Regions from separate parts of the Paenibacillus polygoni genome, predicted to be linked through region 1. Evidence: riboswitches for the same ligand, from Rfam matches in the RefSeq annotation. Region 1 holds a riboswitch; the other holds the start of a gene.
The links. Region 1 has a riboswitch for cyclic di-GMP ahead of QPK24_RS08475 (hypothetical protein). Riboswitches for the same ligand answer to the same signal wherever they lie in the genome.
Positions count from the first base shown of each region.

Region 2: another riboswitch for cyclic di-GMP. It lies ahead of QPK24_RS23065 (NPCBM/NEW2 domain-containing protein); the one in region 1 lies ahead of QPK24_RS08475 (hypothetical protein).

Region 1 covers NZ_CP127162.1:1,760,835-1,773,663, forward strand. Annotated here, with positions in the region: gene helD (RNA polymerase recycling motor HelD) at 1-1,462, shown strand, start outside; gene ade (adenine deaminase) at 1,726-3,543, shown strand; cyclic di-GMP riboswitch class I at 3,810-3,902, shown strand; gene QPK24_RS08475 (hypothetical protein) at 3,931-4,863, shown strand; gene QPK24_RS08480 (helix-turn-helix transcriptional regulator) at 4,922-5,830, opposite strand; gene yicI (alpha-xylosidase) at 6,030-8,348, shown strand; gene QPK24_RS08490 (bacillibactin exporter BcbE) at 8,541-9,821, shown strand; gene QPK24_RS08495 (MarR family winged helix-turn-helix transcriptional regulator) at 9,947-10,417, opposite strand; gene QPK24_RS08500 (GNAT family N-acetyltransferase) at 10,636-11,097, shown strand; gene QPK24_RS08505 (TraX family protein) at 11,185-11,787, shown strand; gene rpiA (ribose-5-phosphate isomerase RpiA) at 11,969-12,640, shown strand; gene QPK24_RS08515 (GNAT family N-acetyltransferase) at 12,700-12,829, shown strand, end outside.
Region 2 covers NZ_CP127162.1:4,824,434-4,837,262, forward strand. Annotated here, with positions in the region: gene QPK24_RS23030 (LLM class flavin-dependent oxidoreductase) at 1-199, opposite strand, end outside; gene QPK24_RS23035 (SDR family oxidoreductase) at 422-1,438, opposite strand; gene QPK24_RS23040 (zinc ribbon domain-containing protein YjdM) at 1,663-2,001, opposite strand; gene QPK24_RS23045 (aldo/keto reductase) at 2,192-3,109, shown strand; gene dnaN (DNA polymerase III subunit beta) at 3,209-4,354, opposite strand; gene QPK24_RS23055 (ribbon-helix-helix domain-containing protein) at 4,408-4,647, opposite strand; gene QPK24_RS23060 (hypothetical protein) at 4,816-5,646, opposite strand; gene QPK24_RS23065 (NPCBM/NEW2 domain-containing protein) at 5,844-10,340, opposite strand; cyclic di-GMP riboswitch class I at 10,499-10,587, opposite strand; gene QPK24_RS23070 (DEAD/DEAH box helicase) at 10,904-12,349, shown strand; gene QPK24_RS23075 (ATP-binding protein) at 12,412-12,829, opposite strand, start outside.

The sequences.
Region 1 (12,829 bases):
GTATCAGCTGGAAGATCCATTTGTGCAATTAGAGTATGTATTGTCGCAAAAAGATGATCCTTCTTATGAGGCTAGAATTCAAGGGATTGAATTCAAATCCTCTCCATCGTTTCTGACCATGATTACGAAATATAGAGAGATGCTGGCTGAGAAGGGGATGATGTTTCGGCCGCTGCGTTTTTTAGGGAAAGAAGTCGTATCCGCAGAACAGATCCGCATAAAGTTTTATGAATATGATCAAAGCATTCGTATTGCTAACCGTTTAGAGCTGTTAAAAGATTGGCTCTTAAAAGAGTTATCTCTATTCGGTAAAAGTGAACTGAATGCACCTTGGGTAGATGAACAGATCCAGCTTCTTAGCAAGGAAGATTATCACCGGGCTTATCAGAGACTGAAACGGAAACAGCAAGGCAAGAAGGAAACCTTTGATGATTATGATTTAGAACGAGAGATTTTAGCGAAAATGGTGGTATCGGATCGGTTAAAGCCGCTGAGAAAATGGGTAAAAGCTATTCGTTTTGTGGATACGAAGAAGTTGTATCGCGCTATTTTTAATGATCCTGAGGTACTGTCTTTCATCTCATCAGGAGTGAATTTACCTGCTGCATGGGAAGAGATTAGCCGGTTTACTACCGATCAACTGCAAGCTCAGGAACTGGCATATGAAGATACAACCCCCTTTTTATATTTGAAGGATTCTTTGCTTGGATTCCGGATCTTTACAGGTATTCGCCATGTCATTATTGATGAAGCACAGGACTACTCTCCATTTCAGTTAGCGTTCTTTAAACGAATCTTTCCTCGGGCCAAAATCACCGCACTTGGTGACTTTAATCAGGCGATCTATGCTCACTCGTCTGTACTGCAGGCGGCAAGCCCGCTAGGAGAGATATTTGGAACGGAATCAACGGAAGTCATTCGTTTGACAAGAAGTTATCGTTCAACGAAAGAAATTGTGGAATTTACAAAAGCCATGCTGCCAAACGGCGAAGAGATCGTTCCGTTTAATCGGGAAGGAGAACTTCCGGCGGTTCACGAGTTTACTCAGTCCGGCAAAATGGAAGAAGCCATCCATCATCAATTGGAACAATTAATTTCGGAAGGCTATGAATCCATAGCTGTCATATGTAAAACAGCAGACCAAAGTAAAGATGTATATGAGAGAATGTCGAATAAACTTAGTATCCCATCAAAACTTGTCAAGAAAACTACGCTCGGTTTTGACAAAGGTGTGCAGATTATTCCGGCATATCTTGCAAAAGGCGTCGAATTTGATGCTGTCATTATTTATGACGGTTCAAAAGAAATGTATGCTGCAGAAAGTGAGCGGAAGCTGTTCTATACTGCTTGCACGAGAGCTATGCATTTGCTGGATATTTACTCTCTTGGTCCTGTAAGTCCTTTTATTGCCGATGTGCCTTCTGAGAAGTACAAACGTAGCAAGGAATTACAAAGCCAATAATGAGAAAGCATTTCAGATGAAAATCTGGAGTGCTTTTTTTATTAGATCACCGAGAGAGAAATGGACATTTTTCAATTCATTTACATATCATGAAAGGGATATTATTCACTATATGTTATATATTTCTATATAGATTCGATATTATCCAGATCACTCAATGAAATATTGATTTTTTTGAGTTAAATTTATTTACATGTGAGGCGTCGGCTACTATAATCGGTAACAATATATTTTTTTGGAGTAAATGAATGGGGGAGATCAACTTGAAAACAAAACGATTCGAAAGACCTGAATTAGCAGAGTGCGTAAAGGATTTAGTAGCCACTGCCAGAGGAGATTTGAAAGCTACTATGGTTATTCAAGGCGGATCTCTTGTTAATGTAATTTCTGGTGAAATCATCGAACAGATGTCGGTAGCAGTACAAGGAGCAAGAATTGCTTATGTTGGTAAAGATGTGTCACACACGATTGGGCCAGATACTGAAATCATAGATGCCACAGGAATGTATATTGCACCCGGTTTACTCGATGGTCACTGCCATATTGAAAGCACGCAGCTGAAAGTATCCGAGTTTGCAAGGGCAGTTCTGCCCCTTGGGACAACAGGAGGGTTCTTTGATGCGCATGAAATTTCAAATGTACTTGGATTAAAAGGACTTAAGTACATGCTGGAGGAAGCAAGAATTACTCCGATGGCAGCATATATGCAGGCTCCTTCCTGTGTACCTTCTACAAGTCCTGAGCTTGAAACCACAGGTGCCTGGATTGGTCCAGAGGAAGTAGCAGAAGCTTTATCTTGGGGAGACGATATGATTGGACTTGGTGAAGTGATGAACTTTCCAGGTGTAGTCTATGGTGAAGATAAAATGATTGGCGAGATTGAAGCAACACTGAGGGCCGGAAAGGCAGTAGACGGTCATTTTACTTGGGCATCTGATGATTGGAGACTTCCTGTTTACGCGGCTGCAGGCGTTACCGGAGATCACGAATGTGTGACAAAGGAAGATGTTCTAGAACGAGTTCGACTGGGCATGTATGCAAAATTACGTCAGGGTTCCGCTTGGCATGATGTAGCTGAAACCGTAAAAGCGGCAACAGAACTTGGTCTTGATACTCGGCGGATGATGCTTGTCACCGATGATCGAAGTTCAGAGTCCTTGCTGGATGAAGGACATATGAATTTTGTTGTGAGACATGCAATTTCGCAGGGGCTAAAGCCGATTACCGCTTTCCAGATGGCCACCATTAATACAGCCGAACGATTCGGCGTTCAGCGGGATGTAGGTTCAGTTACTCCTGGCTCCATTGCAGATATTATTCTATTAAAGGGACGTCTCGCGGATGTAAACGTAGATACGACGATTGCTGCCGGGCAAGTGGTTGCACGTTCAGGAAAAATGGTTGCAGAATGGGAAACTTATGTATATCCTGACGATGCGCTGGGTACAGTTCACCTTGCAGAACCGGTGCGAACCGAAGATTTTCGTATTGCGGCTCCGATCTCGGAGGGAGAGGTCAAAGCAAGAATCATTCAAGTGACGGAAAACCATGTAGAAACGAAAGAAATATGGGAAAAGGTGCAAGTGGAGTCTGGGTTAGTAAAACTGAGTACGGCAAAGGACATTTGCAAAATTGCTGTCATTGAAAGACATCATATGACGGGGAACAAATCCGTTGCCCTTGTTTCAGGGGTTGGATTCCGTGGCCCCGCAGCCATCGCGATGACGGTAGCCCATGACAGTCACAATCTGATGGTCATTGGCACGAATGATGAGCTAATGGCTGAGGCAGCTAATCGCGTAGCAGCAATGCAGGGCGGAGTTGTTGTTATAACGGAGGAAGGGACGACAGAGTTCCCACTGCAAATTGCGGGTCTGATGTCTACGGAACCATTTGAAGTGGTCGCATCGCAATCAGCAGGAATTAGTACTGCATTACAGAGTGCAGGATGTAATCTGAATAATGCATTTATGACCCTATCTTTACTTGCGTTAGTAGTGATTCCAGAACTTCGCTTATCTGATAAAGGACTTGTTCAGATTTCCGCAGATGGAATCAACATTGTTTCCTTATTCGAATAATGAAATAGTTATCCCCCGAAATAGGCGAGCAGACATGTGTCTGCTCGCCTATTTTTTGTTTTATTTTATGAAATGATAGTGTATTATACCTAAATGAGTCTAAAGACCTATAATCAGACTGCGCAGTATTTACGAAATATATAATGTAAGCCTTTGGACCTTCCGTACCAAGAAGAAAATGAGACTTTCGTATTTCTGAAAGGGTAAAGACTTAGTTCAATGTAATGAGTAAAGAGAAAAAGGCTGTGACTATTGGATAGTTGTGTATACACTGAGGGCAAATTTACTGAAAAGTAAAGACGCAAAGCCATAGGGTCTAAAGTGAGTCTTAGGACTTACAATGATAGCCGGTTGCCGACGTGATCAATCGAAGGAGTGTGCAGACATATGTGGAGAAGAAACAGCAGGAAATTAAGCGCCATGATTTTGGCAACCGTTATCGCTTTTGTACCGTGGGCAGGAACGATCAAAGAGGTGGAAGCTACTGGAGTAACCAAAACTACCCAAGTTACTCAATCTACTTCGGTTCCAGAGAGCCAAACGGCCACATGGCTGTGGGATGCAACACAGATTAAAACAGCACCTGATTCTGTTCTGACTTTTGCTAAGGAAAACAATATAAACGTTATTTATTTACAAATCAATCGTGATGTGCGGAATCGTTATTATCAATCTTTTATACATAATGCAACGCTTGCAGGTATTAAAGTGGAGATCTTAGATGGCCGTCCATCCTGGGGACTGACCCAATCTAGACAAGGTTTGGTCGATTTTATAGATTGGATTGAGAACTACCAGAACGAAGCAAGCGAAACTGAGAAATTCTCCGGCATCCATGTGGATATTGAACCTCACGTTCTTCCTGAATGGAAAGAAAACGTGGATGAAGTAGTGAGACAGTGGCAATCAAATGTAAGTTATTTGACTAGCGAAGCTAAGCGTCTCCATATGGAAATCGGAGCAGATATTCCGTTTTGGCTTGATAACTATACAACTCCTGATAAAGATATGAAAATTAGCAGCTGGATGATTCGTCAGTATGATTCGGTTACCGTTATGGCTTACCGTGATAAAGCAAATGCAATCTATGACGTGGCTTCTGGGGAACTGGCTGAAGCTTCTGCCCTTGGTAAGAAAGTATCCATCGCTGTGGAAACGAATAAAAGTAATGAAGGAGATTTCATTACGTTTTATGAAGAAGGACCTGAGTATATGGCTGAACAGCTTGCATTAGTAGAACAAAAAGCTAATATTCATAGCTCGTATGCCGGAATATCGATTCATGAATATGCGAGCTGGTTGAAGCTTGCAAGTCGTTAATAAATAAGGTGCTAAGAGATCTTCAGTGATCCTCTAGGCACCTTTTTCTTATGGAACATTATTCTAAAGCTTCAATTGCGAGTTGTTCATAGAAAAGTTTTCGATACTGCGAAGGAGTGAGTTGTTTTTGTTTCTTGAATAAAGTAATAAAATAACTGAGATTATCAAATCCAACTTCGAGAGCAATATCAACTATTTTATAGTTTGTATTTTCAAGCAGCTTGCAGGCTTTCTGTATTCGATAGTGATTAATATAGTCAATCGGGCTTTTCTGTACCATTTTTTTAAAAAAACGACAGAAATGTCCTTCGCTCATGTTAAGGTGAGAGGCTAAATCGTTCAGCTTCATGTTTTCGCTGTAGTGCTCGTGTATATAACCGAGGATGGCTTTAATTCGATCAATTTTGTCGGGGCTGCCTGTAACTCCCCCAGCTTTTTCGTCAAGCTGCATTTGTTCGAACATATCAGCGAAGATCAGATACAAATGAGCTTTTGTAGAAATTTCGAGCGTTCGGCTCTTTACCTCGTGATCATGCAGAATCTGGTGGATGTGATGAAGAATTGAAGAACCCCATGCTGTGCTTTTCTTAATATGGCGAGGAGGAAGGAGTCTCTTTGTCAGTAATGGATCAAATAAATTCTCCTGCAAAGCATCATAAGAAGGCCCGGCAAGCCACCTTGAATCAAATACAATGGCTGAAAAAATACAGCGTTCATCACCCAACAGGTATCCGGCATGAATTTCTCCACTTCCTACAAAAATCGCGTCCCCTGCGGTAACCTCATATACATTCATATCTACATGAAATACAGCAGTACCCTGTTCCATGAGTATAATTTCCATCTCGTCATGCCAGTGGCAATCAAGAATACTGTCTCCATTCAGCTGATTTACTTTTGGATATACACTGACAGGAAATAGCGAATGTCCATGGACTCGATTTTCACGAAGCAGTTCTTTATTCATATGAGCTGTTCACGCCTCTCTTTTTTACGTATAAATCTTATATATTTGCAATCGCTTCCATTTACTGGCCCAGGTAGACATAGAAACGTCTAAGAATAGCTGTAAATGTCAGAATAGTGATACTATTCATCAAAATATCGTAAGAAAAAACCAAATTTTATCAATATCATTATAGTATAACTGAAGGGGGTAAGAAACAATGAAATTTACAGACGGATTCTGGCTCGTACGCGAAGGGTATCAAATTCAGAACCCCACTGATATTCGCGACATTGTTCAAAAGGGAGATTCAATTACGGTATATGCGGCTACAAAACGTATCTTGGTAAAAGGGGACACGTTAAATGGTACGCTGCTTAAAGCGACGTATAGTTCACCAATGCCAAACGTTATTAAGGTTACTTTGAACCATCATAAAGGGAAAGTAGATCATGGTCCTGCTTTTGAAATTTATAATCAAGATACAGATGTATCTATTCATAAAGATGAGCAAGGGGCAGTACTTCAAAGCGGCAAGTTAAGTGTTCATGTGGACAAAACGAACGGATGGGATATACAGTTTCAATATGATGGCAAACGCATCACAGGCAGCGGAAGCAGAGCAGCCGGATACATTACAGGTCCTAATAAAGAAGCTTATTTCCGTGAACAACTTGATCTTGGTGTAGGGGAGTACATATATGGGCTTGGCGAACGATTCACACCTTTTGTGAAAAATGGTCAAGTCGTAGATATTTGGAATGAAGACGGCGGTACTAGCAGTGAACAAGCTTACAAAAACATTCCTTTTTACCTATCGAACAAAGGTTATGGTGTATTTGTTAACCACCCTGAGCGTGTCTCTTACGAGGTGGCATCCGAGAATATGTCTAAAGTACAATTCAGTGTGGAAGGTGAGACGCTTGAGTATTTCATTATCGGCGGTGATAATCCAAAAGACGTGCTGAATAATTACACTGCTTTAACAGGTAAACCCGCGTTGCCGCCGGCTTGGACATTTGGTCTGTGGCTGACGACTTCCTTTACTACCGATTATGATGAAGCGACAGTAAACCATTTTGTCGATGGTATGGCAGAGAGAGACTTGCCGTTATCTGTATTCCATTTTGATTGTTTCTGGATGAAAGAATATCAATGGTCTGATTTTGTATGGGATGAAGACATGTTTCCAGATCCAGAAGGGATGATTCGCAGACTGAAAGATAAAGGTCTCAAAATTTGTGCTTGGATTAATCCTTATATTGCCGAAAAATCCTATCTCTTCGATGAAGGTATGGAGAATGGATACCTGGTGAAAACAGCGGACGGCAGTGTATGGCAATGGGATCTGTGGCAAGCAGGTATGGGACTTGTTGATTTCACAAATCCAGATGCAGTGGAGTGGTATAAGAGTAAACTGTCTGTCCTCATTGACCAAGGCGTAGATTCCTTTAAAACGGACTTTGGTGAAAGAATCCCTACCGATGTTGTGTATTATGATGGATCAGATCCGGTGAAAATGCACAATTATTATACTCAGTTGTATAACAAAGCGGTATTTGAATTACTTGAAGAGAAACTCGGTAAAAATGAGGCAGCACTCTTTGCGCGTTCTGCAACAGCGGGTGGACAGCAGTTCCCGGTACACTGGGGAGGAGATTGCTCTGCAACATATGAATCCATGGCAGAGTCCCTTCGCGGCGGTTTGTCTCTAGGATTGTCAGGATTTGGATTCTGGAGTCATGATATCAGCGGATTTGAAAACACGGCACCCGCAGATGTATATAAACGCTGGGTTCAGTTTGGACTACTATCTTCGCACAGCCGTCTGCACGGAAGCACTTCTTACCGTGTGCCTTGGCTGTTTGATGATGAGTCTGTTGATGTAGTTCGTGATTTCACGAAACTCAAAATCAGTCTCATGCCTTATTTGTACCATGCAGCTAAAGACGCAACCGTACAAGGTATCCCGATGATGCGGGCTATGATGCTGGAGTTCCCGCAAGATCCGGCTACATTTGGGCTGGATACACAGTACATGCTGGGAGATTCGATTCTTGTTGCACCGGTCTTTAATAAAGAAGGAGACGTAAGCTATTATCTCCCTGAAGGAACATGGACGAACTTCCTTACTGGAGAGAAAGTGATGGGCGGAAGATTCATTCAAGAGAACCACAGTTTCCGTACCTTACCGATGATGATCAAACCAAATAGTCTGATTGCAGTCGGGGCGGTTAACGATGTTATCGAATATGATTACGCAGATGGAGTAACCCTGCATTTGTTTGAGCTTGAAGATCAAACTTCTGCAATAGCAAAAGTATTCAGCACGAAAGCAGAAGAAGAACTGAAGGTAACGGTTAGCCGTGCAGGTTCCCAGCTAGAAGTATCCGCGCAAGGAGCAGGAAAAGCGTGGTCCCTTGTATTGCGTGATATTCATGAAGTATCTGGTGTAAACGGTGCTTCCGTATCCAAAGGAGATCATGGCCTTATCATCACGCCTGAGGAGAACAACGGAACACTTACGATTGAACTTTAAAAATTATGAGTAAAAGAAGACGATGCATAAACGCATTGTCTTCTTTTTGTGTTCACTAACAAAAACGTGATAACCGCATAATTTTGAAGAGATGTAGCCATATTAAGAAAGTCGTTTGATCTTAATTTTGTTTCATATCTTGATCATCATTAGGGTCATTTGAATAACCTAAGCAGCTGAGGTGGGTATGTAATGAAAGATAAGAAATGGGATCTAGCTGCTCTTGCCTCTATTCCGCTGATTATGACTTTAGGCAATTCAGCCCTAATCCCAATCTTACCGCAGATCGGAAAAAAACTGGGAGTTTCTACATTTCAAGTGAGCATGCTGATTACAGTTTATGCTGTAGTGGCCATTATTTTGATTCCCATAGCTGGGTACTTATCGGATCGTTTTGGAAGAAAAGCGATCATCATTCCCTCTCTTGCGATTGCTGCTATAGGCGGGGCTATTTCCGGATTCGCTGCCTGGTTCATGACAGACGGAGCCGCTTACTGGACAATTATAGGTGGAAGATTACTGCAGGGTATCGGTGCAGCTGGAGCCTTTCCGATTGTTATTCCACTTGTAGGGGATATGTTTGATGACGAAAAAGAAGTAAGTGCAAGTTTGGGGATTGTTGAAACATCCAATACTTTTGGGAAAGTGCTCAGCCCGATCATTGGGGCAGCGCTTGGAGCCTGGATATGGTATTCACCATTTTTAATGATTCCCACACTCTGTATCATCTCTTTATTACTTGTCATTTTTTTAGTGAGAACACCCAAAAAACATAAAGAAGTACCACCTTTGCGGCAATTTCTTCGCTCCCTTAAAGAAGTTATGGTAGAAAAAGGGCGCTGGCTATACGCCATTTTTGCGGTGGGATGTATTTGCATGTTTGTTATTTTTGGTGTGCTTTTTTACTTATCTGAAATCCTTGAGAGCAAGTATGGTATTGATGGTATAACAAAAGGATTTGTACTGGCAATTCCGCTAGCGATGCTTTGTTTATCCTCTTTTGTGAGCGGTAAAATCATTGGCAGTCATAAATCCCGTATGAAGTGGATCGGATTTATTGGACTTGTTATTTTGACAGCCGCTTTATTTACCATGGGTTTTTCAAAATCCATTTATTATGTAGTGGGCGTTTTTACTATTGGGGGAATCGGTATTGGCGCAACTTTGCCATGTTTGGACACGCTCATCACCGAAGGGGTAGAGAAGGAACATAGAGGTACAATCACTTCTTTATTCAGCAGTATGCGTTTTATCGGGGTGTCTCTTGGGCCGCCTGTCATTTCGCTGCTGTTAAACACCTCACATTTTTTACTGTTCTCCATATTAGCAGGGGTTGCCGCTATAGGAGCGTTACTCACATTGTTTGCAATAAAACCGAAACAAAATGAAGGAACCGGTTCTGGAAAGAATACAGGCGGTAAGCATTATCGGTTAGGTGGAAAAAGCTTCATTCGAATTAAGCGTAAAGCATAACATAACAAAGCCCATTCCTTCAGTTCAAGGAATGGGCTTTTTACGAGGATGACATCCGTGGCCACTATAATATCATTTTAGAGCAGCTCTACTCACAGGGAAGGGGGTTCGCCCCTCACCTCCTGTTACTTTGAGCTGTTCTTCTGTTCGTATACTTCTTCTTGTTGTTTTTGCACATGAGTGTGGTATTCGTTCAATACTCGGAGAAAAACTTTCATATCTTCTTCGGGAATGATCTCCGCAAAATCTGCATTTAATTTCTCTTCAAGAGGAAGAATTAAGCGGCATAGATGAGCACCTTCATCCGTAAGAAATAGTTCATATGCTCTGCGATCGGCAGGATTCGGTTTACGAACGACTACATTTTTCTTTTCCAGCATGTCAATAATCCGTGTAGTGGTTGGTTGATCCTTATAAGCTCTTGAGGCAATTTCGCGTTGATTCAGACCTTCGTGAGAGTAGATGTGAAATAGGACAGACCACTGCTCGGTAGTAATCTCATATTGTTTCAAAAGTTGATTCATTAGATGAACAGAACGTCTATAAGCAACGCCGAGCATAAAGCCAAGCGAATGTTCAAGTGTAAACTTATTCAATGTGTTAGTTAATCCTCCTATATAAAATACTTGTTAAACTAATATTATTGACTGTTTTTATTCATGTCAAAAAAATTTACAAATAACGTTATACAAAAATTTTCCCAGATCACACAAAATTTTCAGTGTAAACTATATAATAAAGCATTCATGTTTCTTATAATCAAAGAGTGAACTTAAATAACTAAATTGAGAGAAGAGGGATTCCATTGACAAATATGGACAAGCTGACTATAAAACGCGCCGAAAAAAAGGATGTACCTGCACTTGCGATCCTATTTGATGAGTACCGTGTATTCTATGAGCAGCCGTCTGATCCAAAGCGTGCTGAAGCTTTTCTAATGGAGAGAATGGAAAATGAGCAGTCTGTCATTTATTATGCTGAGATCAAAGGAACAGATGAGCCTGTTGGTTTTGTGCAACTGTATCCCTCGTTTTCGTCTGTTTCCCTTCAGTCTCAGTGGATTCTAAATGATCTCTATGTGAGAAAAGAAGCGAGAAGATGGGGAGCTGGAAGAGCTCTGCTGCAAGAAGCAGAACATATGGCCCGCCTTACAGGAGCAAAGGGACTGGCTTTATCCACTTCAGTACATAATAGTGCAGCTCAGAAGTTGTATGAGTCTGAAGGATATATAAGAGACAACCATTTTTATCATTATTATCTTCTCACAAGATCTTGATTGTATACCCAGGGTTCATTGTAATCCGAAGAATCCTTATGGCATAATACAGCTACGGAACATAAGGGGGGGTACCTGCTGCACTGGATTGCAATGCTTACCATGTTGATTGATCATATAGGTGCTATTTTTTATCAGGATGAAGGGATATTTCGGATGATTGGAAGGTTTGCCTTTCCGATCTATGCGTTTTCGACATATCTCGGTTATAAATACACAAGGAATATGAAACGCTATACTTATCGTTTACTTTTGCTGGCAATCATTTCGCAGATCCCATTTATGCTTGCTTTCCAGCACTCGAATTTGAATGTAATCTGGACACTATTGTCCTCGCTGCTTGTTCTTCAGCTGCTGGATAAGTCTCAAAGTATAATCGTTAAAGTTCTGATCGTTATCATCTGTGGTCTTCTCATGGAATTATCCACGATGGACTATGGGATCTATGGCCTCTTTCTGGTTCTCATCTATAGATACACGGAAGGTATGGTCATGGTGGGTGCTCATTTGCTGCTTAATATCGCGGATATGGTGGTATCTGAACTTCAAATCTGGAGCACGTTAGCAACGGTATATATAGCTTACTTAATGGACAAGGGAGCTTCCTTTCGCTCTACCGTTCCGCGCTGGCTATGGGTAAGTTTCTATCCGTTACATCTTGCGGTACTTGCCGTTATTCGAATCGTGTAATACGGTATAAAAGCTTCCTATATATAATAGGTGATATACAGTACATATCTTGTGCTGTTTTTTCTATGGTGTTATTCCTTCATGTATATGAATCGGTTACAATAGAACATAAGTTGAATCTATTCCACGAAGTGGTATAATGATTTGTTTTGCTAAACATAGATTGGGAGTTGAGAATTTAGTGGAACTAAAAAAGGCAGCAGCAGAAAGAGCAGTGGATTTCGTTAAAGATGGAATGAAAGTAGGACTAGGTACAGGATCTACGGCCTATTGGGCTATTAAACGACTAGGCGAAAGAATGAAAGAAGAAGGACTTAATATTCAGACAGTAGCTACCTCCAAAGCTTCGGAGGATCAGGCGCGGGAATTGGGAATCCCTCTTATTCCTTTTGCGGAGATGGGTAGACTCGACCTTACGATCGATGGTGCTGATGAAGTCGATGGCAGATTAAATCTGATTAAAGGTGGCGGCGGTGCACTTTTGCGGGAGAAAATTGTGGCCACGAACAGCAGACGGCTCATTATTGTGGTTGATGAGAGCAAAATTGTTCATACGCTTGGTAAATTCCCATTGCCTGTGGAGATCGTTCCCTTTGCACATGAATGGACATTTCAGGCACTGGATCAGCTTGGCTGCCGTCCACAGTGGCGCATGAACGGCGAAGAGAAATATGTGACGGATAACGGAAACTATATTGCAGACTGTCTGCTTGGGCGCATCTCTAATGCAGAGGGACTTAATCAAAAGTTAAATATGATTCCAGGTGTCGTTGATAATGGTTTGTTCGTCGATCTGGCAGATACCGTGGTGGTATCTCACAGTGACGGGTCAATTGAGCTCAAGAAAAGGTAACTTTTTTTAAGAGAGGAAGATAAGTCATCGGACAAATTCTCGGGAAACTAGATGAGGTAATTCTACGTACCATTGAAGAAAAAGATATCGATGATTTATATCAGTTCATCTATGGTGAAACCAATCCAGAGTGGAAAAAGTGGGATGCACCCTATTACCCCTTAGTGCATGAGAGCCGGGAAGATTTTC
Region 2 (12,829 bases), 1.9 Mb from region 1:
CTGCAGCCAGTACCATAGCGGGACTCGAAGCCGCATAATCTTTTCGATGATGCTCCCCTACTCCATATACATCAAGGCCTACCTCATCTGCAAGCACGATCTCCTCGACTACTTCACGCAAACGCTGTGCGTGACTCATGACTTCACCTGTGTGCACATCTGGAGAAGTTTCTGCAAACGTACTAATTCCAATTTCCATCCTAACCCCTCCAATATATTTAGACTTAAAATTGTAAGTAAATAACTTTATTATAATAACTATATATTGAGGGTTTCTCTTGGTTTTAGCAAGAAGTTTCTCCAATATTGGATAGAGAACTCTTATTGTATGCAAAATGTAAAAAGAGCTGTTTATCCCAAGTTAGCTTGCTTGAACAAGCCATTGGTTGAACAACTCTGTATGTGAAATGACTATCTATTTTTATTTTTTCATCGCAGACTGAGCGGTACGGAGTACGGAAATGATTTTATCGCACCACTGATCAAACTCCTCATCTTCTACCTGATACTCAGGATGATCAAGAATATAATCTACCGTCTCCCTAATCCCCTGATCTACCCTCGTTGTTGCTGCATATTCTGGAACCAGTCTTTTCAGCTTGGAATTATCAAAAACAACGGTGTTGGCCTTATCCCCGAGCAAGCCGCCGCGATAATCTTCACTGCTGCAAGCATCGAGAAATTCAGAAGCGACATGAACAGCGTTCAGTTTCACTCCGAGTGCATCAGCAATTGTTTCGTAAATCTGATTCCAAGTAACGGATTCATCCGAGGTAATATGCACGGACTCTCCTATAGCATGAAGATTTCCCATAAGACCAATGAATCCCTTTGCAAAATCACGATTATGTGTCAACGTCCATAAGGAGGTACCATCTCCATGAATTAAAACCGGCTTATTTTCCAGCATTCTTTTCGCAACCTGCCACGTTCCCTTGCTGCCATGAACACCAAGAGGGATAGAGCGCTCGTCATACGTATGGCTAGGTCTAACAATCGTAATTGGGAACCCGTCTTCTCTGTATAATTTCATTAAATAGTCCTCGCAGGCAATTTTGTTGCGAGAATATTCCCAATACGGATTGGCTAGCGGGGTTCCTTCCGTAATTCGGTAATCCGATAGGGGTGTCTGATAGGCAGACGCAGAACTTATAAATATAAATTGCTTGGTTTTCCCTTTAAAAAGCCGGTAATCCCGCTCAAGTTGAGCTGGTTCAAAAGCAATAAAATCAGTGACAACATCAAAATGAAGATCTTCAATTAAAGTCGCTACTTCTTCTTCGTTACGAATATCCGCAGTTAGTATATGTGCCCCTTGGGGTAAGTCTGTATTTCGGTTTCCTCTGTTCAGCAAGTACAACTCACAGCCTTGTTCTATTAGCTGTCTAGAAATTGCTGTACTAATGGTACCTGTTCCTCCAATGAATAGCACTCTCATTACTGCACCTCCGAAGATTAGAATAGGACGATTCTAGTTTAAGATAGCATGCATGCCCATCGATTACAATTTGTTGCTATTCTACCAATACTAAAGGGGATGTTTGCTGATTTAAGCTTGACATTATGTATAAAAAAATTAATTACTTCAGAGGTTAAAAAAACATCGGCAACTAAGGACATTAACTCATCGTCCTCAGCTGCCGATGTTCTATATCGAATAAATTATACCTTTTTAACAAACTCTGACTTTAATTTCATCGCTCCAAATCCGTCGATCTTACAATCGATATCGTGATCTCCGTCAATCAGGCGGATATTTTTCACTTTTGTACCGATCTTGATCACAGATGAGCTTCCTTTTACTTTCAGATCCTTAATTACAGTTACGGTATCTCCATCGTTTAGCACGTTACCATTCGAATCTTTAATTACTCTTGTATCTTCATTGCTTTCCATATCAGCAGGGTTCCACTCATGGAAACACTCGGGACATACTAGTGAAGTTCCATCTTCGTACGTATATTCAGAATTACATTTCGGACAGTTAGGCAAATCAGACATCTTTTCATTCCTCAATTCCTTAGATATTTGTTTGTCGTAGACAGACCTTTCGGTCCTTAGTCCGTTCTATAATATCATAATTTTCAGATATTAAGAAATATGCAAATAGATTTAGTCTTGTAAACGGTAACAGTTGTATGTCAAAATCAATAGGGAGCATAGTTTGTCTACATAAAAAGGAGGAACATGAATGAGAACGATGAAACTTGGAAGCAGTTCACTTGAAGTACCCGTAATAGCGGTAGGCTGTATGCGTATAAACTCTTTGGATAAAGCAGGAGCTGAACATTTTGTTCAAACCGCTCTTGAAGAAGGAGCTAACTTCTTTGATCACGCGGATATTTACGGCGGTGGAGAATGCGAAGAAATTTTTGCAGATGCCATTCATATGAACGATGACATCCGAGAAAAGATCATCCTCCAATCCAAATGCGGTATTCGAAACGGCATGTTTGATTTTTCCAAAGAGCATATTTTAGATTCCGTTGACCGTATTTTGGCTCGTCTCAAAACCGATTATCTAGATACCTTGCTGCTTCATCGTCCAGATGCACTTGTTGAACCAGAAGAGGTAGCAGAGGCTTTCGATATTCTAGAGAGTTCAGGTAAAGTTCGTCACTTTGGGGTGTCCAACCAGAACCCAATGCAAATTGAACTCCTAAAGAAATATGTGAAACAGCCGTTAATTGCAAATCAGCTGCAGCTTAGTATCACGAACACAACCATGATTTCAAGCGGCATAAATGTAAATATGGAGAATGAAGCTGCGGTCAATCGAGACGGAAGTATCCTTGATTATTGCAGATTACATGATATTACGATTCAGCCATGGTCCCCGTTCCAATATGGATTCTTTGAAGGGGTGTTCCTTGGAAGCGATAAATTCCCTGAACTGAATCAAGCCATTGACCAGATTGCGGAGAGATATTCGGTAAGCAATACAACGATGGCAATCGCCTGGTTACTTCGCCATCCTGCACAAATGCAGCCTGTCATTGGAACCATGAATTTGGAGCGTCTAAAAGACTGCTGTAAAGCAGCTGATATTCGTTTGACTCGTGAGGAATGGTATGAAATTTACCGCGCAGCCGGGAATGTACTTCCATAAAATAGTTATGAAACGATGATTAATAAGCCAGCCTCTGTTCTACGGAACAGAGGCTATATTTTTAGAAACCAACCTGCTACTCTGCTAAAGTTGTTACCTCTATGGAGTTCGAACCGGAGGAATAAGACAACAGCAAGCCTGATCTGCATCAGCGGGCTGAAAGACAACCGGTTGTAAATGTCCTGCGTACCGAATGGTAGTATTCTCTGTGTCAAAGTAACGCAAGGCGTCATATACGAATTTGCTGTTTAATGAAACTTGAAAATCCATGCCGGTTTTCATCGAGGCCGAGAGTTCGTCATTCATATCCCCTACTCCGGAGAGATTAGAATGAAGCTTTATTTTGTTACCAATGATGGAGAAATGAATGATATTTTCGCTTGCAAGTACAGAGGCACGTTCTATCGATTGCATTAGGCTTGCGGTATGGAGGGTCACCTCTGACCCAGTCAATTTAGGAATGAGATGTTCCGTATGAGGATAATCCCCTTGAAGAAGGACGGATTGGAGCGTTAACTGACCAGATAAGAACCTAATGTTATTGGTGTCGATTTGAATTTCTGTTGTACCTTCCCCTTCCATCGTTTTCACTATTTTAAGCAGTTCTTTGATACTTTTTCTAGGTACCACCACTCGCTGGGCCCTATCATGCTTAACCTCTAGTACTTCTATAGTCATTGTTGCTAATTTTATACTATCTGTTGCCGTCAAAGTCAGCTTCTTGTCCTTGTACTCAAAGAGCACACCTGTTAAGAGTGGCCGTGACAATGTATCTACTGTAGCTGACAAGGTTTGTTTTATCGCTGATCGAAGAACTTTGTTAGATACAAGGAACCTGCTCTTATCGTCACCTGCACTATGCCGCAGTAAAGGAAAATAATCTGCCGATTCTTTCCCCTTTATACGAAAACGAGCTTTATTTGAAGAGATGATAAGAGTCGATTTATCGCTCGCCTTTAACGTAACGTGCCCTGCGCCTAACTTCCGTATAATTTCGTATAAGTATATCGCTGGAACGATTATGCTTCCTGTCTGCTCTATAGAACAGATGTAGTCATCACGGTCTCCAGTAACCGTATGTTCAAGGATCAAAGTGGAGTTGCTTGCTGTAAATATAAGTCGATCCTTATTAGCCTGAATATGTAATCCTGAGTTTCCTGGCATCGTATCTTGGGATACCGCTCTCATGATAAGCCGAAGTACTTTGTACAATTCCTCTCGTTCAACTACCAGAAGCACATTCATCACCTCAGCCTCTCTAACCTATGTTTTTAAACTAAAGGTATTGTGAAATGGATTCACCTCGATGAAAAATATTGCTCCATCATCGTGCGTATCGCTTCTGATTTAGATAATTCTAATTCTGCACAATGTTTATCGAACTGCTCCCACATCTCCTCCGTTAAGGTCAGCGATACCTTCTTCGTTACACCTATACTTTTTCGTCCTGCCCCTTCACGAAGCCCGCCTTTGGTAAAAAGAAATCCTAGCTGACCTTCTTTATTAGAGATGCCTACTTTAATATTGTCATCAGTCAAATTCATCCCTCCTAAGGATTGAATTAAGTAACTTTAATCATTTATATAATTTAATCATATCACCACTCTGATCTATTTACAATATTTTCAAGGACGGTAGAAACACAAATAAAATGAGACCTCCCATTCTCACTTTCTGAGATGATATCGTAGGACCCTTCTATTTGATTAGTAACTAGTGAACAAATCAACAACCAGAATGAGTAACCAGATCAAAAAGGTAGAGCCACATATGATGATTTCAAAAAAATGCAGTCGCATTACTTTATAATCACTCTGTTTGGCTTGGCGAACTCCGAAGAAGTCACCATGCTGAAAAATATAAATAAAACCACAAGCAAAAACGAAACCACCCGTAATAAATGTCCCAGAAGGTAAACTCATTACATAGTAGGGATTCCCGCTTGTCTCTAAGCCCAAAGTAAACCCAAACTGCTTAGATAATAAAAAAGTGAACACAATCAGGGTGAACAGAATCAGCGGTATACTAAAGGGATGTCTTCGGTAATCAATTCGTTTCAGAAGATCTTGAACTCTACGGCTTTTCGGTTCAAGATCGGCCTTGATTTGGTCTTCCGTTTCCTCTTGCACAATCTCCAAAAACCAATAACCGGTCATCCCTATAAAAATAACAGGATTCAGCAGACTTATTGCCAACACAAAATCATAAATAGCAAGAAGAATAAAGAAAATAAGCAAGATTAAAAATGCTCTATTTGCTATTTTCTCACCATCTGCCCATACTTTCTGGAGAAAAACTCGGTGATCCTTACCTCCCCCTGCTTTACTATTTACTCCAATCGGAGTCACCTGCCTCTGTCCAAGCAGAATGATTAGATGAGCAGCCAAAGTTAAGCAAAGTCCGAGGATAAGGCAGATGAACGCTTCTGCCGGATATGTATCATAGGTATCGTAATGCTCCACAATCCAAAGACCATCCACAACGACACAGGCGAGTCCAATGAACAAGATATAAGGAGCTGCCCTTTTAATCATCATTTTCGCCCCCTTTGCTTCTTCAAAATAAATCGGTATATGTTAACATACGAGAGAATGTGAAACATAAAACTTACAATTCATATCTTATAATGTATTATAAGGAAATTCTAGCATAGACATCGTTATTCTCAAGGTCACTTGCTATTCTACAAAAAAATAAGAGCACCCCGCAGGGTGCCCTTATTTTTGAATTTAACTTACTTACTATTATCGATGATATACATTAATTGTACCAAGCTGCCTTCTACTTTATAGGCAATTACAAACGTATAATATCCCTTCTCTTCATTTGTTAAATCAAAGGTAAATTTCTCAGGGGACTTCGACCATTCACTACCATCAAGCACTGTCTCTTGGGATGTTTTATTGTTTCGAATTGCTGCTGTAACAGGGATTACTTTCTTACCATCTATCCCTGTAACGAGATTATCCACTTCAACAACAGGTCCATTTAATTGGGCTACCTCCATGTATTGAGGGTCCATAGTGAAGTTACTCAGTTTCACCAAGCCGCCAATCGGAGAGAAATCGGTGACTTCATTTCCACTGATATTAAGGGTCTCCAGATTTATAGCATACTCTAATCCTTCAAGAGAACGAACTCGATCTCTCCCCTTAGGCAAACAGATTAATGAAGTAAGATGATACATATCACCTAGTGTAACTTCCCCGGTAACGCCTAACGTTTTCTTAATGGTGTCGTTTAAATAACTGTCTTTTACCGTTATGACTTGAGTAAGATCTATCTGTTTCAAACCTTCTTTTGCGCTATGTAAAGCTTTTATTGCTGCATCAACTTCATTTTGAGTTGCTCCCTGATTAACAAGGACTTCTTCTGCTTTTGCTAAGCTCGTTGTGAACACCTCGATACTTTCTGAAGTGTATCCTTCTAAAATAACCGCTTTTGCTTCCTCGATTGCTTGTCCAAGCTCATCCGTAAACAAGCGATTGGCATTAGCATAATGCAGCTTCGTATCTCCCCATGTTGCGTGGTCAGACCCATTTCCATTCCCACCATCGGTAACAACTAACCTAAGTTCTTTTGCTCCATTGATATCCACTTGAATGAACTTCTGCGGATCTCTTGAATTCATCAGTCCGCTGTCAAACTTCTTCTCTCCATCTACAAATACTTCGAAACTGATGGAACCTACAGAACCATACATCTGACGATCCACCCCAACGAAAGAGGTGAAGTAATCAACATTCTTATCCGTTAGATCATACACAATAGTGGAATTAGAGTGTGCACCAATCCCTCTTTTGTAGGAAATTTCTCTGCTATGCTCATCCGTCAATCGTAAGGTCTTCGCACTAATAGAGATGTCTTTCAGCGGTGCTGTATAACTGTTCTGCGTGGAACTCCAGTCGTAATCGGTTAGATACGTATAATCTTCCATATCCACAACAGCGATCGTTCTTGTCTTTGTGGACGTATTTCCATCAAGGTCAGTTACCGTATAAGTAATAGGGTATTCTCCCGCTCTATTAAAATTAACTTGATCTTCACCCGCCACGATGACCTCGGAAGTTAAATCACCATCTTCTGCATCAACAGCCGAATAATCAGCACGAATCGTAATTTCTTGACCTACTGTAGTAGATACGGATTTAGGTATGAAAAGCTCAGGTGCACTTGAAGCCGTCGTAAATTTAGCACCAGCCCATACGGTATGATCTTGTGTGTTACCATCACCGGCATCCGTTGTTACAAGTTTCACTTTTTTCGCTCCTGCAACCGGTACTTTTATGAATTCATGCTCTGTGCTTGCTTTCATTACATCACTAGAAAATTTCTTCTCACCATCTACATACACCTCAAATATAGCTGATGCCCTTGTTCTATCGGCTGCATAATCAACGCCGATAAAACTTTCAAAAAAGTCATACCCTTTACCCTCAATATTGTATATCAACTCAGAGTTAGCATGTACTCCGATGCCTTTTGCGTATGTGGCCGTAAGCCCTTGTCTGAGAAGCGTAATTGCATTGCCGCCTGGCGCTGTATCTTTTTTGAACTGACCATAACCTACTTTAGCCGATTCTGCAGTCAGATCAGAAGCATACTCCAAGTTACTTGTTACAATAACATTCGCTGTTTTCGTCAAAGTTGTCCCTTCGCTCTGAACTTCGTACACCACTTTATAGCTTCCTTTTTTCGTAACATCCACATCGCTTGATTTAACAACGACTTCCCTTGTAATCTCTTTTCCTTGATAATCTGTTGCTTTTACATAATCTACTAGATCAAACGTTTGATTTAATTTCAGGGTTATCTGCTCTTCTACTGATAATTTAGGCTGGAATGCCTTACATTGGGTCGGGTTTAATGGGTTCAACTTTTTATCATACGCAATGATTTTATAGGTATGGTTAATGCTTGTATCTACATTTGTATCCATGAACTGACTCTTGCTTGTGAAACCAACGAGGATATCATCTCTGTAAATTTCATAACCTAAGATATCATCCTGATACTTCTCATCTATACTCATGTTTAAGGTGTTCGTCTTAGCCGCAGCATTTACTAAAGTACTGACCTGCACTGAATAGGTTGCATCTTTATCTTCAATTCCTGTTCCTTCATATGTAAGAACCGAATTATTTAAGTACCAAAGTTTCTTCGGCTCTGGATACTTAGCTGTCTTTACTCTTGTCTCCTCTGTAACAGTGAAACCATGTCTAGCAAAATAACTGCTTAAGTCATAGCCCAATAGCTCAGAAGAAAATTCTACATAATATTGTTGTTTTGAAATATCTCCGTTTGTAAGAGAAACCTTCCGTTCACGGTACATCTGGGACAGTTCTCTCCAGTATCCTGGATGAGCAAGCTCCAATTGCCAGTAAGCACCGAGCTGTGCAGCAAGCCCTTGCTCACTCATGGCAGCTCTATTTTCTTCAATTACGTAGTTATAGATCGTTTCAAAAGGAATACGGTCATCAATTGCAAAACTGTCATTCATATTATGGGCTTCCACTGACATCAGCATAGATACCATATTGTTGGTCACTTCGGGATATTCCCGTTCTCCGATCGCAAGACGGTGCCCGATTTCATGGTTCAGTCCCCATCCGGGAGCCACCTTTCTGAAATCAGACAACATCAATGCTACAGTTCCATTTTGAATCCCCGTATGATCACCAGCTGCGTACATCGCACCATAAGGCTGCATCAGGCGGATATTTTCACGCATCAATTTTGGATCGTTCACTTCACTGGTTCCATCTAGACCATAATTTTTGAAAATCTGATTCATCCATACGTCATAGCCGGTTATGGTATCCACTGGGTTGTTGCCTTTAGTAATAAACTGGTGATAAGCCTCAGAAGCCGTTCCTGTGAAAATGATATGGTTGCTGACCATCTCCACAACATCAACTACTTGGCGATCAGTCACATTAGGATGTGCTGCTGCATCCTCATCTATTTTCTTTTGATAGGTGATCAGCTCTTGTTTAAACTGTTCGGGAGCGGTATCCGAAGTCATCATCGGAATTTTCTCTACCCCCTCAAAACGGAGCATCGGAGCTTTCCCTTGCTCTTCTGATGTATAGGGATTAACAATATAAATGGTTCCGCCCTTCGTAACACTGCGGGAATAAGAACTTGTCGCAATTTCGGGTACGGTTATTGTATTTTTCCCTGGCTTAAGCTGTACACTTTTTGCAAAGCTCGACCATGATCCTTCTTGCTGTGTGAAGACTAAGGAAGGGATTTTGTCAGCAGACTCTACCTCTAAATAAACATGAATAATATCACCCGGTTTAGCTGCAAATCCGGTTGGCTGGTTGTTCGTACCTAGATTCATTCGTAGGTTTTGCTGTGCATGCTTTCTCATATCGCCGCGCTGTTCGGCCTTTAATAGCGTCTCTTGTAATTCTATTTCACCGCTGACCAGCTTTTTAGCTAAATCAATCTGATCTTTATAAGCAGCATTTAACGGATGTTCTTTTGCTTCTTGCTCCAGGGTAATCAATTTGTCGATTTGGTTATATTCTGGTATCACTGCACTCATCGTTCCATCTGTGAAAAGAGTATTTATAGCATCTCTAACCTTATCTTCTCGATAAAAAGAAAATTCAGCTGCGCTTGCCCAGTTTTGATTTGCTTTTTTGTATACAAACTTAATTCTCTTAAACGTTGTTGCGGCAAATTGAATTTCTACGATGTTCCCTGTGGAACCTATGTATTCTCCTGTAGTTACTAATGTAAAATTATTTCCTTCATCTGTAGCCGATCCGTATATTTCAAATTCTTGTGCAAACCCTTTACCTTTAGCGATGTCCTGTCTAGCTGCATACACGATTCGATCTAATGTAGTGATTTCATTTAACCGGAAAACAACCTCATTCGTAAATGTTGTACTATTTGGCTTTCCGGTTTCCCATTGGGTACTCATATCTCCATCAATTGCTTTACTAATCTGAGATTTTGGGTAGTTGCCGCCATTGCTTGTGATGGATGCTATGTTTGCATTTTCCATTTTATAAATACGATTGTATGTAGGTAATACCTCTTGCCCATATAAATCAAAAGGAACTACCGCTGCTTTGCTTGCCGAACCAACCTCACTTTGTGCTGCGCTTTTTGCTAGTTTAGCATTTTGCACTTCACTTGCCATAACATAACTCGTCTCACTTAACACGCTGAGAAGCATTGCCGCTGATACAGCGATTGCTATCATTTTCTTCATACTCTCTACCTCCTGATGTGATGTGCAGTACTTCACCAACCCTTACAACTTGCACAAAAAAAGCTACTCTTACAGAGCAACTTATACGCATCTAAAAAAGCATAAGAAATAAACTCCGTATTCTTATACATTCTTATATCAAAAAGCGAAACACACTCTTTGGCAGCTGGCTGACAATAGTTTATATAAAACCGTAGTCCCTATAGCTTTGCGTCCCTATGTTTCCATAAGTTTGCCTATTAAGTTTTGGGGGTACAAAAGACAATATTTACTGTCCTGTTTTATTATCGGAACGTCCCTTATGAATTACAGATAGGTAATTATCATTAAATTTTTTTGAAATATGCAGGGGGTTTGTACTTTATCCCAGTACATTTTCATTCTTATGGACTATGACGATCAAAAGTTTATATGACTCCAGTTCTGTTTCTTATGTAAAACTGACATTTGCGTGAAATTAGAGAGAAATCAAACAATAGAGTATACTGGATAGATACAGGTTAGATTAGAGACAAAAATTCTATATGTATGTGAACTGAAATATAGTGCAGAAGAGGTTGAGAATGAGTCAGAAGCAATTTACAGATTATCCTTTAGGTGAAGAAATTATAAGAGCACTTCATAGCTTAGGTTATGAAACGCCAACAGAAGTTCAATCGGAAGTCATTCCTGTCGTACTCCAAAATAAAGATTTGGTAGCCAAATCACAAACAGGCAGCGGTAAAACCGCATCCTACGGTATTCCCCTTTGCGAGCAAGTAGAATGGAACGAAAATAAGCCGCAGGCCCTCATTCTGACGCCAACTCGCGAACTTGCCCTCCAGGTAACAGAAGATATCACGAATATAGGCCGCTTTAAACGGATCAAAGCTACCCCGCTTTATGGGAAACATCCGTTTCATATCCAAAAGGCTGAATTAAAACAGCGGACTCACATGGTGGTTGGTACACCTGGACGCGTACTTGATCATATTGAACGGGGAACACTTGCGCTAGAAAGAATCGCTTATCTTGTCATTGATGAAGCCGATGAAATGCTGAACATGGGCTTTATTGAACAAGTTCAGTCGATCATTCAGGCACTGCCGAAGGATCGAGTTACGATGTTATTCTCTGCTACTTTCCCAGAAGATGTAGCCAAGTTGTCTCGTAAGTATATGAATCGTCCAACTGAGATTGAAATTAAAGCAACCGGGATCACAACAGCAACGATTGAACATACGCTTATTCAGGTACAAGAGGGAGACAAACTCGCTCTGCTGGAAGATGTCCTTATAACGGAGAACCCAGACAGCTGTATTATTTTCTGCCGTACTCAAGAGCATGTGGATTCCTTGTTCAGAGAACTTGCAGAGCTCGAATATCCATGCGATCGGATTCACGGCGGTATGGAACAAGAAGAACGATTTGAAGTGATGAACGCTTTTAGAAGAGGACAATTCCGTTACCTGATTGCTACTGATGTAGCAGCTAGAGGGATTGATATCACGAATATTACACATGTTATTAACTACGACATTCCACTGGAAAAAGAGAGTTATGTTCACCGTACAGGGCGTACGGGGCGTGCAGGCAAGACAGGAAAAGCGATTACCTTTGTTACTCCTAGAGATGGCAGACGATTAGCGGATATTGAGGCCTATATTGGGTTTGAGATTCCTAAGATGAAAGCCCCTTCCGAAGAGGCCGTTGACCTGCGCAGAGAAGAATTTGAACGAAAATTGCATGTTCGTACCGAACTTAAGAAAAATAAACGTGAGCTGTTAAACGAACAGATCATGAAGCTCAACTTCAATGGCGGCAAGAAGAAAAAATTTAGAGCGGTAGACTTTGTGGGAACCATTGCGAAACTGGATGGAATTACTGCAGATGATATTGGTATTATTACCATTCATGATCATGTAACAGATGTGGAAATTCTGAATGGCAAAGGACCTCGGGTGCTTGAGATGATGAAGGATACAACTATAAAAGGGAAGCTATTGAAAGTCCGTAAAGGAAACAAATAGAGCTTTAATTATATAAAAAGACGAGAGAGAACGCGCAGCAATATCGTTCCTTTCGTCTTTTTCTATTGCTTATTCATTTTAACCGTCTCTTCGGTTGTTGCGGGTATCGTTAAGAGAAAGGTAGTTCCCTTGCCTTTTTCACTATGCACCTCAATGTTACCCTTCACCTTATTCATGGTACTGTAAACCATCAGCATTCCAAGACCGGTTCCTTCTTCTTTCGTTGAATATCTAGGCTTATACAGGTTTGAAATTTCTTCACTAGTCATGCCAATTCCCGTGTCTTCAATTCGGACCCTAATATTCTGCTTTTTTTCCGAAATATCGATGAGAAGTGTTCCGCCTCCCTTTTCTGTCATGGCTTCAATCCCGTTTTTGTATAGATTAATAAGACACTGCGTGATTTGGTTCCGGTCGTAATGTGCCTTTAACGTGTTATTAAATGTAAGCCTCACATCGACATTATGTAACAAGGCATAA